Linked DNA regions of Methylomagnum ishizawai. The protein of the gene in region 2 interacts with the protein of the main gene of each other region in a pairwise test. Links are inferred from orthologs where the notes say so. Each region holds a gene or a part of one and is shown on either strand. Other genes may lie near its edges. The genes, in order: tsaE, rlmB and B9N93_RS08190.

What was found.
Region 1: the proteins of rlmB (region 2) and tsaE interact in binary tests that used the Escherichia coli proteins (3 or more experiments, as listed by UniProt). The link is inferred for Methylomagnum ishizawai from one-to-one orthologs.
Region 3: the proteins of rlmB (region 2) and B9N93_RS08190 interact in binary tests that used the Escherichia coli proteins (3 or more experiments, as listed by UniProt). The link is inferred for Methylomagnum ishizawai from one-to-one orthologs.

What each region holds. Positions count from the first base shown.
Region 1 is NZ_FXAM01000001.1:1,812,717-1,818,467, reverse strand. The notes cover bases 2,752-5,751. They hold tsaE (tRNA (adenosine(37)-N6)-threonylcarbamoyltransferase complex ATPase subunit type 1 TsaE), read right to left. Parts: upstream 4,483-5,751; coding sequence 4,021-4,482; downstream 2,752-4,020. Other genes in these bases: B9N93_RS08190 (NAD(P)H-hydrate dehydratase), read right to left, coding at 4,479-5,751; B9N93_RS08200 (N-acetylmuramoyl-L-alanine amidase family protein), read right to left, coding at 2,752-3,915. Also shown: fbaA (class II fructose-bisphosphate aldolase), read left to right, coding at 1-518; B9N93_RS08210 (carbohydrate ABC transporter permease), read right to left, coding at 587-1,417; B9N93_RS08205 (alpha/beta fold hydrolase), read left to right, coding at 1,732-2,658; more of B9N93_RS08200, read right to left, coding at 2,740-2,751. UniProt on the Escherichia coli protein: Required for the formation of a threonylcarbamoyl group on adenosine at position 37 (t(6)A37) in tRNAs that read codons beginning with adenine.
Region 2 is NZ_FXAM01000001.1:3,408,679-3,414,035, forward strand. What follows is about bases 1,088-4,087. They hold rlmB (23S rRNA (guanosine(2251)-2'-O)-methyltransferase RlmB), read right to left. Parts: upstream 2,966-4,087; coding sequence 2,210-2,965; downstream 1,088-2,209. Other genes in these bases: mtnA (S-methyl-5-thioribose-1-phosphate isomerase), read right to left, coding at 1,088-1,744; B9N93_RS15245 (hypothetical protein), read left to right, coding at 1,995-2,213; rnr (ribonuclease R), read right to left, coding at 2,962-4,087. In the rest of the region: fluoride efflux transporter CrcB, read right to left, coding at 1-653; more of mtnA, read right to left, coding at 650-1,087; more of rnr, read right to left, coding at 4,088-5,184. UniProt on the Escherichia coli protein: Specifically methylates the ribose of guanosine 2251 in 23S rRNA.
Region 3 is NZ_FXAM01000001.1:1,811,798-1,814,745, forward strand. It holds B9N93_RS08190 (NAD(P)H-hydrate dehydratase), read left to right. Parts: upstream 1-704; coding sequence 705-2,192; downstream 2,193-2,948. Other genes in the region: B9N93_RS08185 (HesA/MoeB/ThiF family protein), read right to left, coding at 1-482; tsaE (tRNA (adenosine(37)-N6)-threonylcarbamoyltransferase complex ATPase subunit type 1 TsaE), read left to right, coding at 2,189-2,650; B9N93_RS08200 (N-acetylmuramoyl-L-alanine amidase family protein), read left to right, coding at 2,756-2,948. UniProt on the Escherichia coli protein: Bifunctional enzyme that catalyzes the epimerization of the S- and R-forms of NAD(P)HX and the dehydration of the S-form of NAD(P)HX at the expense of ADP, which is converted to AMP.

The DNA.
Region 1 (5,751 bases), 1.6 Mb from region 2 along the record:
ACAGCGGCGCGGACCACGCCTCGCTCTACACCCAGCCGGAAGACGTGGCCTACGCCTACGAACACCTCATCAAGATCAGCCCGAACTTCACCATCGCCGCCAGCTTCGGCAATGTCCACGGCGTGTACTCGCCCGGCAACGTCAAGCTGACCCCGAAAATCCTCGACAACTCCCAGAAGTACGTGTCCGAGAAGTTCGGCATCCCGGCCAACAGCCTGAACTTCGTGTTCCACGGCGGCTCCGGCTCCAGCCCGGAAGAAATCGCCGAGTCCATCAGCTACGGCGTGGTCAAGATGAACATCGACACCGACACCCAATGGGCGACCTGGGACGGCATCCGCCAGTACTACCAGAAGAACGAAGGCTATCTGCAAGGCCAGATCGGCAACCCCGACGGCGCGGACAAGCCCAACAAGAAGTTCTACGATCCCCGCGTCTGGCTGCGTGCCGCCCAAACCAGCATGGTGGCCCGCCTGGAACAGGCGTTCAAGGAACTGAACGCGGTCGGCACGCTGTAAGCGTCCGCCACCGTTAAGGACGGAAAAAGCCGGGGTTCGCCCCGGCTTTTTTGTGCCCGCCGTTTGGGCTATTCCTTGACGCCGCCCAGCACCAAGCCTTCGATGTAGTACTTCTGCAAAGCCAGGAACAACGCCACCACCGGCAGCACGGTCAGCACCGCCCCCGCCATCATCAATTCCATATCCAGCGCGCGTTCGCCCATGAGGTTGGCGAGGGCCACCGGCAAGGTATAGCGCTGGCTGTCGGTGAGGATCACCAAGGGCCACATGAAATCGTTCCAGGTGCCCATGAAGGTGAAGATGGCGAGCGTCACCAGGATCGGGCGGCACAGCGGCAGCACCAACGACCAGAAGATGCGGAATTCGCCCGCGCCGTCGATGCGGGCGGCGTCGAGCAGGCTGTCGGGGATGGACAGCGCGTATTGGCGGATCAGGAAGATGCCGAAGATACTGGCGAGTCCGGGGACGACGACGCCGCCGAAGCTGTTGACCAGCCCCAGGCTTTTCAGCAGCAGGAACAAGGGCAGCATGGCGACCTGGGACGGAATCACCATCGCCGCCAGCAAGCCCCCGAACAGCCGGTCGCGGCCCCGGAAGCGCAGCTTGGCGAAGGCGTAACCGGCCAGGGCATTGAACAGGAGCGAGAGCGCCGTCACCGCCGTGGCGACGGCGAGGCTGTTGAAGGCGTAGCGGGCGATATCGAGCCGGGCGAACAGGGCGCGGTAATGGGCGAGGCTGGGTTGTTCCGGCCAAAGCGGCGGCGGGAAGCGGTTGGCCTCGTCCGGCGACATCAGGGAAACCGCGACCATCCACAGCAGGGGGAACAGGGTGAGGACGGCGGCGGCGACGAGGGCGAGGTGTAGGAGGGTGGATTGGAGGACGACGCGGAAGCCGGGCATGGGAATATTCAGGGTATTGGAAAGGTGGTTTTTAACCATTTGAGGGCGGTTTCGGTACCGTGTTTGCCACTGCGGGGTCTGGATGTGTATCGCTTATGGCTGGGCCGCATAATAGCGAAGGCGGAGCGGACATGGGGACTGGTATTATAAACGGGCGCAAGCAATAACCCGGCGGTGAGCCGACAATACCGACCCGCTGGTTTCGAGGGCGATAAACCCGCCGGGCATTGGCAAATCACCGACCGCCTTGGCGCGTACCAACGCCAAAGCGCAAAAACCGATGTTCAACTCCCGCCACCCAGTTCGATCCACCCATGAAGAAACTAATACCCCCGTTATTATTAGCCCTGTCATGCCTGGTTATTCCGGCCCAAGCCAACCCCTTGCCCAAAGGCGCGAAGAGCGGATTCGCGCAGGTGAATGGCATCCAAATGCATTATGTAAAAATGGGAAAAGGCCCGCTGCTGCTCCTATTACATGGCTGGCCGCAAACTTGGTATGAATGGCACCGGATCATGCCGATGCTCGCCGGGAAATATACCGTCGTCGCCCCGGATTTGCGCGGCCTGGGACTCTCGGAAAAAACCCGGACGGGATATGACAAGCCGACTATCGCCAATGATATAGCGGCGCTGATCCAGCATTTGGGCAGGGGTCCGGCCTTCGTCGTGGGCCACGACATGGGCGGCAAAGCGGCCTATGTCCTCGGCCTGGTCCATCCCGAATTGGTAGCCAAGTTGGTCCTAGTGGATTGCATGCCGCCCGGAACCGAGAATATGGATTCCGCCAAGGGTGGCATGTGGCATTATGGATTCCACATGGCAGCGGGTTTTCCAGAGATGCTGACCAAAAACCGGGAGCGGGAATATATCGCGGCGCAAATCAAGCAATGGGCGCATCGAAAACAGGCCATTACCCCGCAGGCCATAGACGAATATGCCAAGCATTATGCCCGCCCAGGCGGCATGACCGCCGGGTTCAATTATTACCGCGCCTTGCTGGACGATGCCCAGTTCGTCGCGGCCTATGCGGATCAGAAATTCGCCATGCCCGTCCTAGCCGTTGCCGGACGCTACGGGGTTGCCGACAAGCTTTCCAAGGCGCTGCAAGCCAAGGCCGATATTATCAAGTCGGCCATCGCCGAAGACAGCGGCCATTTCGTGCCGGAAGAAGCGCCGGCATTTTTGGTGGAGCAACTATCGAGTTTCCTAGCCCCTGCGCCACCGTCGAATACCCCTTGAATACCCAAACCCCATCACTTTGGGCACAAAAAAGCCCCGCTCTCACCACCGGGGCTTTTGCAAATCGACTGCGGGAAATCCTCAGGGCACTTCCGCCACCCGCAACCCCGCCGCCCCCGCGCTCCGACGCGACTCCGCGCAATAAGCCCTGATTCCCCGGAACACCGAACGCGCCACCCGGTCCTGGTGGGCGTTGTTGGTCAGGTTGCGTTCCTCCTCCGGGTTGGAGATGAAGGCGGTCTCGACCAGCATCGACGGCACGTCCAGCGATTTCAGCACCGCGAACTCGGCCTTCTGCACTTCGTCGTGATGCACGGCGAAATCCTTCCTGAGTTCCCGCAATACCTTTTCCGCCGCCTTGTCGCTGGCATCCAGGGTGGCGTTCTTGGACAGGTCCACCAGCACCGAGGCCAGCAGTTTGTTCTTGTCCTTGAGCTTGGGACCGCCCACCAAGGCGGCGTTCTCGCTGTCGGCCAGCCACCGCGCCGCCTCGCTGGACGCGCCGTGTTCCGACAGCGTATACACCGAGGAACCCTTCACCCCGCCGTCGGTATAGGCGTCGGCATGAATGGACACGAACAAATCGGCCCGCACCTTACGGGCGATGGCGGCGCGGTGGCGCAGATCGACGAACTCATCGCCGCGCCGCACCAAGACCGCCTTCATCCCCGGCTCGGCCTGGACATACCACGCCAACTTGCGGGCAATCGCCATCACCACGTTCTTTTCCAAGGTGCCGCCGGGTCCGATGGCCCCGGTGTCCTTGCCACCGTGCCCGGCGTCGATGGCGACCACGAAGGAATGGACCGGTTTGGCGCGGGCGCGGGCGGAATTGGTGGAAGCAGCCGCGGGTGCCGGGACGGCGGACGGGGTCCACTCCACGGTCAGGCGGGCGTGGTCGGGCCATTGCTCCATGCGGGCCTGATGGGGGGCGTTGCGCTTGGTCTCGACCAGGAGGCGGAGACTGCCTTTGGCCTTGCCGGGCAAGGAGCCGATCCGGGCCGCGACCGGATGGGCGGCGGGCGGTTGTGCCAAGCCCCCGGCCAGGGCGGTATCGGCCAGTTCGATGGCGAGCGGCGCGTCGCTTCCCAAGTTGATCACCCGATACCCCGGCACCCCGCTAAAATCCACCATCAAACGCGGATGCGGCCCCGCCCCCCATTGCACCGATTTCACCCAGACCGCGGCCGCGCCGGATTCCCCGGACACCCACACGGCCAGCCACAATAAACCACCCCATACCGATTTTTTGTTCATGTTGGATACCCCTGAAGCGCTTGGGAAAAATAGCCGCGCATTCCACGCTACGCAAGCTTTCGAGCGGGACTTATTACGCAAAACCGAATCACCGGGGCGACTCCATCACCCCGCCGCCCACGCGGCCAGGATCGCCCTGCCCTGTTCGCTCGTCGCCGCCAACGTGGCGCGGCGGCTTGGCCCCAGGATTTCCAGGCGGATATCCAGGTCGGCCCCCGGCAGGAGTCCCGCGCCGCGTTCGGGCCATTCGATGAAACAGGTGGCTCCGGGCCGGAGATAATCGCGGATACCCATCCATTCCAGTTCCTCCGGGTCGTTCAGCCGGTATAGGTCGAAATGGAACAAGGTGCGGTCGGGCAGCGCGTATTCCTCGACCAGGGTGAAGGTCGGGCTTTTCACCGCGCCGGTGAAGCCGGTCGAGCGTAGGCAACCGCGCACAAAGGTGGTTTTGCCCGCGCCGAGATTGCCGTGCAGATAGACCAGGCAGCCCGGCGGCAGATGGCGGTAGAGCCGGGCGGCGAATTCGAGGGTGGCGGCCTCGTCGGGCAGGTCCAGGACCGCATTCATCGGTTCACCCAGCGGCGCAAGGGAGCCATCAAATCGCCCGCCAACAGGCCACGCTCGCCATCGCGGGCGGCTTCGTCACCGGCGGCGGCATGGAGGCGCACGCCCAGGGTGGCGGCTTCCAGCGGCTCCAAACCCTGGGCCAACAGCCCCGCGACCACCCCGGTCAGCACATCGCCCATGCCGCCGCTAGCCATGCCGGGATTGCCCGCGATGCACACCCTGGGCAATTCGTCCGCGCCGACGATGAGCGTGCCCGAGCCCTTCAGCACCACCACGCCGCCATAGCGGTCCTGCAAGGCGCGGGCGGCGGCATAGCGGTCGCGCTGCACCGCCGCCGTGCCGGTCCCGAGCAAGCGCCCGGCCTCGCCCGGATGCGGGGTCAAGACCCAGCGCTCGCAGCGGCGCGGCTGCGCGGCCAGGAGGTTGAGGGCGTCGGCATCGACCACCAAGGGCAGGCCGCTGTCGATGGCGGCATCCAGCAACAGCGCCGCCCAGTCCGAACGCCCCAGTCCCGGTCCCACCGCCGCCACCGTGGCCCGGCCCAGCAGGTCTTGCGCCTCGTCGCGCCGGGTGACGCCGTGGCACATGAGTTCGGGCCGGTCCAGATTCAGGAAAGCCGCGTGTTGCGGGCGGGTGCCAAGGCTCACCAGCCCAGCCCCGACCCGCGCCGCCGCTTCCGCCGCCAGCCGCGCCGCGCCGCTATAGCCCTGTTCGCCGCCCAGCACCAGCACATGGCCGAAATGGCCCTTGTGGGCATAGCGCGGACGCGGCGGCAACCCCTGCGCCAAGGGCGGCAGCAACAGGGCCGAAGGCTTGACCGCGTGTTTCACCATGGGCGGGGTCTCCAAATCGGCGAACACCAGTTCGCCCGCGTATTCCAGTCCCTCGCCGGTACACAAACCCTGTTTCAGGCCGATGAAGCTGACCGTGACAGCGGCCCGCACCGCTACGCCCAGCGCCGCCCCGGTATCGGCGCACAGGCCGGAAGGAATATCCAAGGCCAGCACCTTGCCCCGGAAGCGGTTGACGGCGCGGATGACCTCGGCGAACAAGCCCTCGACCTCGCGGTCCAGCCCGGTGCCGAACAGGCCGTCCACCAGGATTTCCGCGCCCTCGAAATCCGCCGGGATGAAATCCAGCACCGCGCCGCCCGCCGTCCGGTATTCCTGATAAGCCGCCAGCGCATCGCCCTTCAACCCCGCCAGAGGCGCGACCGGATAGACCCGGACATCCCAGCCCGCCTCATGGGCCAGCCGCGCCACCACATAG
Region 2 (5,357 bases):
ACCGCCACCGCGCTACCCAGGGCGCTGGCGGCGAACCCGCCCACCAGCCCGCTCCAACCGGCCCCGGCGGACGCCAACCCCGGCAGTACGGCCAAGGCCGAACCCGTGGCGGTCAAGCCCAAAATAACAACCAAGGCGATGGCCTGGACCGGAACCGCCCAGCCCCAGCGGCGGAACACCGATTCGGCGCACAACCCGGCCAAGCCGCCCAAGGTCAAGATCAGCAACCAGCGCCCATAGGCCCAATCCTGGCCCAGCCCCAAATAGACCCCGCCCGCGAACAATCTGCGCCCCACGATCAGGCCCACCCAAACCGCCGCCACGCACAACACCACGCTGAGGAGCATATTGGCGGCGGCTTTCCAATAACCGCCTTGCTCGATGAGATAAAAAGACTCGATGGCGAAAGTGGAAAAGGTCGTGTAAGCCCCGAGGAACCCGATCAACACCGCCGCCCGGTATTCCACCACGGCGGAAAAGCGTTGCAGCATCAGTTCCGTGAGGAAGCCCATCAGGAAGGAGCCGGACACGTTGACGAACAAAGTGCCCACCGGAAAATCCCGGCCCAGCCAGCCATAGATGGCGTTGGCGGTCCAGAACCGCGCCAAGGCACCAACCGAACCGCCCAGGGCGATGGCCACCAAGGTATTCATCGGGCCGGAATCCAAGCCGCGCCGCCGTCGATGGCGTCGCGCAAAGCCCGCATGGACGCGGGACCGGGATTCAGCACCACGCCATGCTCGGTGACGATGGCGTCGATGAGGCTGGCCGGGGTCACGTCGAACACCGGGTTCCAGGCCGAAATGATGCTGTCTTCGCGCAGGAAATAGGGATTCAGCAATTCGCGCGGGTCGCGTTCCTCGATTTCGATGCCGGCCCCGGATTCGGTGCGCCAATCGATGGTCGAGACCGGGGCCGCGACCATGAATTTGACACCATGATGGCGGGCGGTGACCGCCAGGGCATAGGTGCCGATCTTGTTGGCGGTGTCGCCATTGGCGGCGATGCGGTCGGCCCCGACGATGACCCATTGCACTTGGCCGGATTTCATCAGATACGCCGCCGCCGAATCGGCGACGAGCCGGGCCGGGATACCATCCTGTTCCAATTCCCACACCGTGAGGCGGGAGCCTTGCAGCCAGGGCCGGGTTTCACTGGCGAAAACCTTGCCCAAGCCACGGCGGTGGGCGCTGCGGATCACGCCCAGGGCGGTGCCATAGCCGCCAGTGGCGAGCGAGCCGGTATTGCAATGGGTCAAAACCCCGGTCGCGCCCGCCAGCAGATCGGCCCCGAGTTCGCCCATGCGGCGGTTCGCGGCCACATCGTCGGTATGGATGGCGCGGGCGGCTTCCAGCAAGGCCGGGACGGGGTCGCCCGCCAACCCCTGGATCAAACCGCGCATCCGCTCCAAGGCCCAAAACAAATTCACCGCTGTGGGCCGGGACCGGGCCAAGGTGTCGAGATCGGTTTCGATGGCGGTTTTCCAGGTGGCGGGTGCGGCGGCATAACGCGCTATCGCCGCCAGCACCACGCCATACGCCGCCGCGATGCCGATGGCGGGAGCGCCGCGCACGCGCATGGTGGCGATGGCCTCGGCCACCGCGCCGACCGTGGCGCAGTCGTCATAATGGAGTGTGCCGGGGAGTTGGCGCTGGTCGAGTACGCGCAACAAGCCCTCTTGCCAGTACAGGGCGCGGACGCTGTCTTTGCTTTCGGTGGGATGCGGGATCGGGATCGCGGTCATGGCTGTGGGATCGGGCTGGAAAAGTCGGGCATTTTATGACAGGGGGCGCGGGGCAACAAATTCGGCACCGGGATGGTTGGGTGCCCGCCATGCTTGATGTGCGGCATCCGCTGGAGAACTGTGCGCAGATATCCAGGATTTTTAGGAATCCGCAGCTTGAACTTTCCCCCCGCCGCGCTCTCTATTTCCAGCGACGGCGGTATCCCGGCTGGCGGACCGCCACACCATCTTCCAACCTGGATTTATCGAGATGACCGTGGGAGGGCGTATGTATTTGGAAGCCTTCATCTGGAGCTGGGTCCACCTGCATCCCGGCTACCTGCTCAGGCAAACGGCCAAATTCCTGGGATTGGCCGCCTTGATCTTGCTGCCGCTGTTCCTCAGTAATATCTATCTGGTCAAGCAGGGCTTCACCCCCACCGCGCCCAGTTTCCATATCGAGGCCAGCCCCGACGAAATACCGCATTAGGCCGGAATGCGCCCCAGCCGCTGCCGCACCGCCTCGAACAACAGGATGCCGGTGGCGACCGAGAGGTTCAGGCTTTCCACCTGCCCGGCCATGGGGATTTTGACCAGGAAATCGCAGCGCTCGCGGGTCAGCCGTCGCAAGCCCTTGCCTTCCGCGCCCACCACCAAGGCGAGGGGCAGGTTCAAGTCGGTTTGGTAGACCGAACGCTGCGCCTCGCCCGCCGCGCCCGCCACCCAAATCCCGCTGTCCTTCATCCAGCCCAAGGCCCGCACCAGGTTGGTCACCCGGTAGATCGGCACGGTTTCCGCCGCGCCGGAAGCCACCTTCGCCACCGTCGGCGTGATGCCTACCGCTTGATCCTTGGTCAGCACCACGCCGCGCACGCCCGCCGCATCGGCGGTGCGCAGGCAAGCGCCCAGGTTGTGGGGGTCCTGGACTTGGTCCAGCACCAGGAACAAGGGCAAAGGTCCGGGATTTTCCAAAACCTCGCGCAATTCATACTCGCCCAATTCGCCCGGCATCAGCAATTCCATCACCACGCCTTGGTGATGCTTGCCTTCGGCCAGGGCATCGAGACGGCTTTTACCGGCGGTCTGGGCCACGATGCCCAGGGCGTCGAGTTGCCGCACCAGGGCGGCGATACGGGCATCACTGCGGCGCTCGTCCAACCAGACGTTGACGATCTTGTCGGGGCTGTGTTCCAGGGCCGATTCCGCCGCGTGCAACCCCGCCACTTTGCGCCGCGCCTTCATTTGCGCCTCCGTTTGCGGGAACGGCCCGCCGGGGCCGGTTTGGCTTCGGCCTTGACCAGTTCGAGGTCGATCTTGCGCTCGTCCAGGTCCACCCGCGCCACCACTACTTCGACGCTATCGCCGAGCCGGTAGATTTTGCCGGTGCGCTCGCCCTGCAAGCGGTAGCCGACAGGATCGTAATGGAAATAATCCTTGTCGAGGGTGGAGATATGCACCAGCCCCTCGATGAAGACATCCTTCAATTCCACGAAGAAGCCGAAACCCGTCACCGTCGAAATCACGCCTTCGAACTGCTCGCCCAGCTTGTCCTGCATATATTCGCATTTGAGCCAGGCCACCACGTCGCGGGTGGCGTCGTCGGCGCGGCGCTCGGTGAAAGAGCAATGTTCGCCCAGCACCACCATATCGTTGGGCGTGTAGGGAAATTCGCCCTTCTGCTTGCCTTCCAGGGTATGGCGGATAGCGCGGTGGACCAAGAGGTCCGGGTAGCGCCGGATCGGCGAGGTGAAATGGGTGTAGGCATCCAGCGCCAGACCGAAATGGCCTTTCTTCTCGGGGCTATAGACGGCTTGGGACATGGAGCGCAGCAAGATGGTCTGGATCAAATGCTCGTCCGGGCGCCCGGCGATTTGATCCGATAGCACGAAATAATCCTTGGGCTCGGGCGTGTCGCCGCCGCCCAGGTTCAGGCCCAAACGCCCCAGGAACGCCCGCAAGTCGGTCAGCTTCTCCGCGTTCGGGCCTTCGTGGACGCGCACCACATGGGGGATTTTCTGGCGGGCGAGATAGCGGGCGGTGGCGGTGTTGGCAGCCAACATGCATTCCTCGATCAAGCGGTGGGCGTCGTTACGGACCACCGGCACGATCTTCTCGATCTTCTTGCCCTCGCCGAATACGATGCGCGATTCCTGGGTGTCGAAATCCATCGCGCCCCGTTCCTCGCGGGCGCGGCGCAATACCCGGTACAAGGCATGGAGTTCTTCCAGATGCGGCAGCAGGTCGCGGTATTGGCGGCGCAACCCCTTGTCGCCCTCGACCAGCAGCTTGGCGACTTCCGTGTAGGTCAGCCGCGCCTTGGAGCGCATCAGGCCGGAGAAGAAACGCGCGCGCAAAATGCCGCCCTCGGCGGTGATGTACATCTCGCACACCATACACAGCCGCTCGACCTCGGGCTTGAGCGAACAAAGACCGTTGGACAGGATTTCCGGCAACATCGGAATCACCCGGTCCGGAAAATAGACCGAAGTGCCGCGCTTCCGGGCCTCCTCGTCCAAGGCCGTACCGGGCAGCACATAGGCGGACACATCGGCGATGGCGACGTAGAGCTTCCAGCCCTTGGGCGTGCGCTCGCAATACACCGCGTCGTCGAAATCGCGGGCGTCCTCGCCGTCGATGGTGACGAGGGGCAGATGGCGCACATCCTCGCGGCCCGCCTTGGCCGCTTCGGGCACGTTCTCGTCCATCCCGGCGGTTTGGGCGAGGACCGCGTCGGGCCATTCGGCGGGCAGGTCGAAGCTGCGGATCGCGACTTCGATTTCCATGCCGGGGGCCATATGATCGCCGATGACCTGGGTGATCTTGCCGATGGGATCGCGCTGGCGGGTGGGCTGCTCGATGAGTTCGACCAGGACGAACTGCCCCGGCTGGGCGGCGCACAGATGCTCTTCGGGAATCAGGATATCGTGGGCGATATGCTTGTTATCCGGCACCACGTAGGAGATACCGCGTTCCTGGAACAACCGCCCGACCAGTCTTTGGGTGTTGCGCTCCAACACCTGGATCAAGCCGCCTTCCCTGCGCCCACGCCGGTCCACCCCGCGCACGCTGACCAAGGCCCGGTCGTCGTGCATCAGGGCGCGCATTTCCTTGGAAGAGAGATAAAGGTCTTCGCCACCTTCGTCCGGGCGCAGGAAGCCGAAACCATCGGCATGGCCGATGACCCGGCCCGCGATCAAATCGGCGCGGTCCACCGCGCAATAGCGGTCGCGGCGGTTCTTCAAGAGTTGGCCGTCGCGCTCCATGGCGTTCAAACGCCGCCGCAGAGATTCGATGTCCTCAGCCTCGGTCAGTCCCAAATGGGTGGCGATTTCCTCCAACTTCTGCGGCACCCCGCGTTCTTGCATAATTTCCAAGATGAGTTCCCGGCTGGGGATGGGACGCGCGTATTTTTCGGCCTCGCGCTCGGCGAACGGATCCTTTAGGTTGCTGTGTTTTGCCATTTTTGGAGTCGGTGTTCCTTGATGATTATTTTGCTGATTGTGACAGAAATTCCCCGCCTACCTTAGCGCATCGTGGTTCGGAAAAGGATTGTCGGCGGCGGGCACGCTTTTTAAAAGCGAAGGGTTGACACGCTTCCGCCATGATCGCATAATACCGGCTCCACACGGGCTGA
Region 3 (2,948 bases), 1.6 Mb from region 2 along the record:
AACACGGCCAGTTGGCCCTCGAAGCGGATCACCGCGCCGGACACCAGAGGCTTCCGGGCCTTGACGCAGGCGGCGTTGACCGCGAACCGGGTGGCGAAATTGTCCGAGCAATCCAGCACCACATCCACGGCGGCCACAGCGGCGTCCAGGTCCGCGCCTTCCAGGCGGCGGTCCAGGGTGTGGAGCGTGATATCGGGATTGAGCCGGGCCAGGGTCTTGCGGGCCGATTCGACCTTGGCTTCGCCCAGGTTGTCGGTGCCGTGGATGATCTGGCGTTGCAGGTTGGAAAGATCGACCCGGTCGTAGTCGTTCAGCACCAGTTCGCCGATGCCGGCGGCGGCGAGGTACATGGCGGCGGGCGAACCCAGCCCGCCCAGCCCGATCACCAGGACGCGGGCGTGCAATAGCTTGTCCTGGCCCCCGGCGTCGATCTGGGGCAACAGGATGTGGCGGCTATATCTCAGGAGTTGGTGGTCGTCCATGGAGCTTGGTTCGGTCGGTGGTTGGGACGGGGATTATCGGTCGGCGCGGGCCGGGGCGGGAATAGGGCCATCGCTTGCCGTTCCCTGGACGCTGGATTTCGGCATCCGCGCCGATAATGACGGGCTTTCCAGCCCCTGGGAATGGTCGCTCTTGTTGCGGCACTCGCCACTGTTTCCCGTTTTACGCCACAATAACCGGAATCACCCGCCCGAGGTATGCCCATGATCCAAACCCAGCCCCGAACCCTGCCCAAAGAATTGCACCGCGCCCAGGAAGTGCGGGCCATGGACCGCTACGCTATCGACATCCTGGGCATTCCGGGGCTGGAACTGATGCGTCGGGCCGGTGCCGCTGCCTTCGCGGCGCTGTGCGAGCGCTGGCCCACAGCGCGGACCCTCTCGGCCATCTGCGGGGCTGGCAACAACGGCGGCGATGCCTATGTGGTGGCGCGGCTGGCCCATGAGGCGGGCTGGGATGTCCGGGTCTATCCGGTCGCGCCTCTGGCGGGGTTGAAGGGCGATGCGCTGGCGGCTTATCAGGAATACCGGACGGCGGGCGGCGCGGTGCTGGATTTCATCCCGGCGGATTTCGAGGGCGCGGAAATCCTGGTGGACGGCCTGTTCGGCACCGGGCTGGACCGCGAGGTCGAGGGCTTGTTCGCCGAGGTCATCCGCGCCGTCAACCGCTTCCGGGGCAAGGTGCTGGCCTTGGATATTCCTTCCGGCCTGTGCGCCGATACCGGGGCGGCGCTGGGCGTAGCGGTGCGGGCCGCTGTCACGGTCAGCTTCATCGGCCTGAAACAGGGTTTGTGTACCGGCGAGGGACTGGAATACGCGGGCGAACTGGTGTTCGCCGATTTGGAGACCCCGCCCATGGTGAAACACGCGGTCAAGCCTTCGGCCCTGTTGCTGCCGCCCTTGGCGCAGGGGTTGCCGCCGCGTCCGCGCTATGCCCACAAGGGCCATTTCGGCCATGTGCTGGTGCTGGGCGGCGAACAGGGCTATAGCGGCGCGGCGCGGCTGGCGGCGGAAGCGGCGGCGCGGGTCGGGGCTGGGCTGGTGAGCCTTGGCACCCGCCCGCAACACGCGGCTTTCCTGAATCTGGACCGGCCCGAACTCATGTGCCACGGCGTCACCCGGCGCGACGAGGCGCAAGACCTGCTGGGCCGGGCCACGGTGGCGGCGGTGGGACCGGGACTGGGGCGTTCGGACTGGGCGGCGCTGTTGCTGGATGCCGCCATCGACAGCGGCCTGCCCTTGGTGGTCGATGCCGACGCCCTCAACCTCCTGGCCGCGCAGCCGCGCCGCTGCGAGCGCTGGGTCTTGACCCCGCATCCGGGCGAGGCCGGGCGCTTGCTCGGGACCGGCACGGCGGCGGTGCAGCGCGACCGCTATGCCGCCGCCCGCGCCTTGCAGGACCGCTATGGCGGCGTGGTGGTGCTGAAGGGCTCGGGCACGCTCATCGTCGGCGCGGACGAATTGCCCAGGGTGTGCATCGCGGGCAATCCCGGCATGGCTAGCGGCGGCATGGGCGATGTGCTGACCGGGGTGGTCGCGGGGCTGTTGGCCCAGGGTTTGGAGCCGCTGGAAGCCGCCACCCTGGGCGTGCGCCTCCATGCCGCCGCCGGTGACGAAGCCGCCCGCGATGGCGAGCGTGGCCTGTTGGCGGGCGATTTGATGGCTCCCTTGCGCCGCTGGGTGAACCGATGAATGCGGTCCTGGACCTGCCCGACGAGGCCGCCACCCTCGAATTCGCCGCCCGGCTCTACCGCCATCTGCCGCCGGGCTGCCTGGTCTATCTGCACGGCAATCTCGGCGCGGGCAAAACCACCTTTGTGCGCGGTTGCCTACGCTCGACCGGCTTCACCGGCGCGGTGAAAAGCCCGACCTTCACCCTGGTCGAGGAATACGCGCTGCCCGACCGCACCTTGTTCCATTTCGACCTATACCGGCTGAACGACCCGGAGGAACTGGAATGGATGGGTATCCGCGATTATCTCCGGCCCGGAGCCACCTGTTTCATCGAATGGCCCGAACGCGGCGCGGGACTCCTGCCGGGGGCCGACCTGGATATCCGCCTGGAAATCCTGGGGCCAAGCCGCCGCGCCACGTTGGCGGCGACGAGCGAACAGGGCAGGGCGATCCTGGCCGCGTGGGCGGCGGGGTGATGGAGTCGCCCCGGTGATTCGGTTTTGCGTAATAAGTCCCGCTCGAAAGCTTGCGTAGCGTGGAATGCGCGGCTATTTTTCCCAAGCGCTTCAGGGGTATCCAACATGAACAAAAAATCGGTATGGGGTGGTTTATTGTGGCTGGCCGTGTGGGTGTCCGGGGAATCCGGCGCGGCCGCGGTCTGGGTGAAATCGGTGCAATGGGGGGCGGGGCCGCATCCGCGTTTGATGGTGGATTTTAGCGGGGTGCCGGGGTATCGGGTGATCAACTTGGGAAGCGACGCGCCGCTCGCCATCG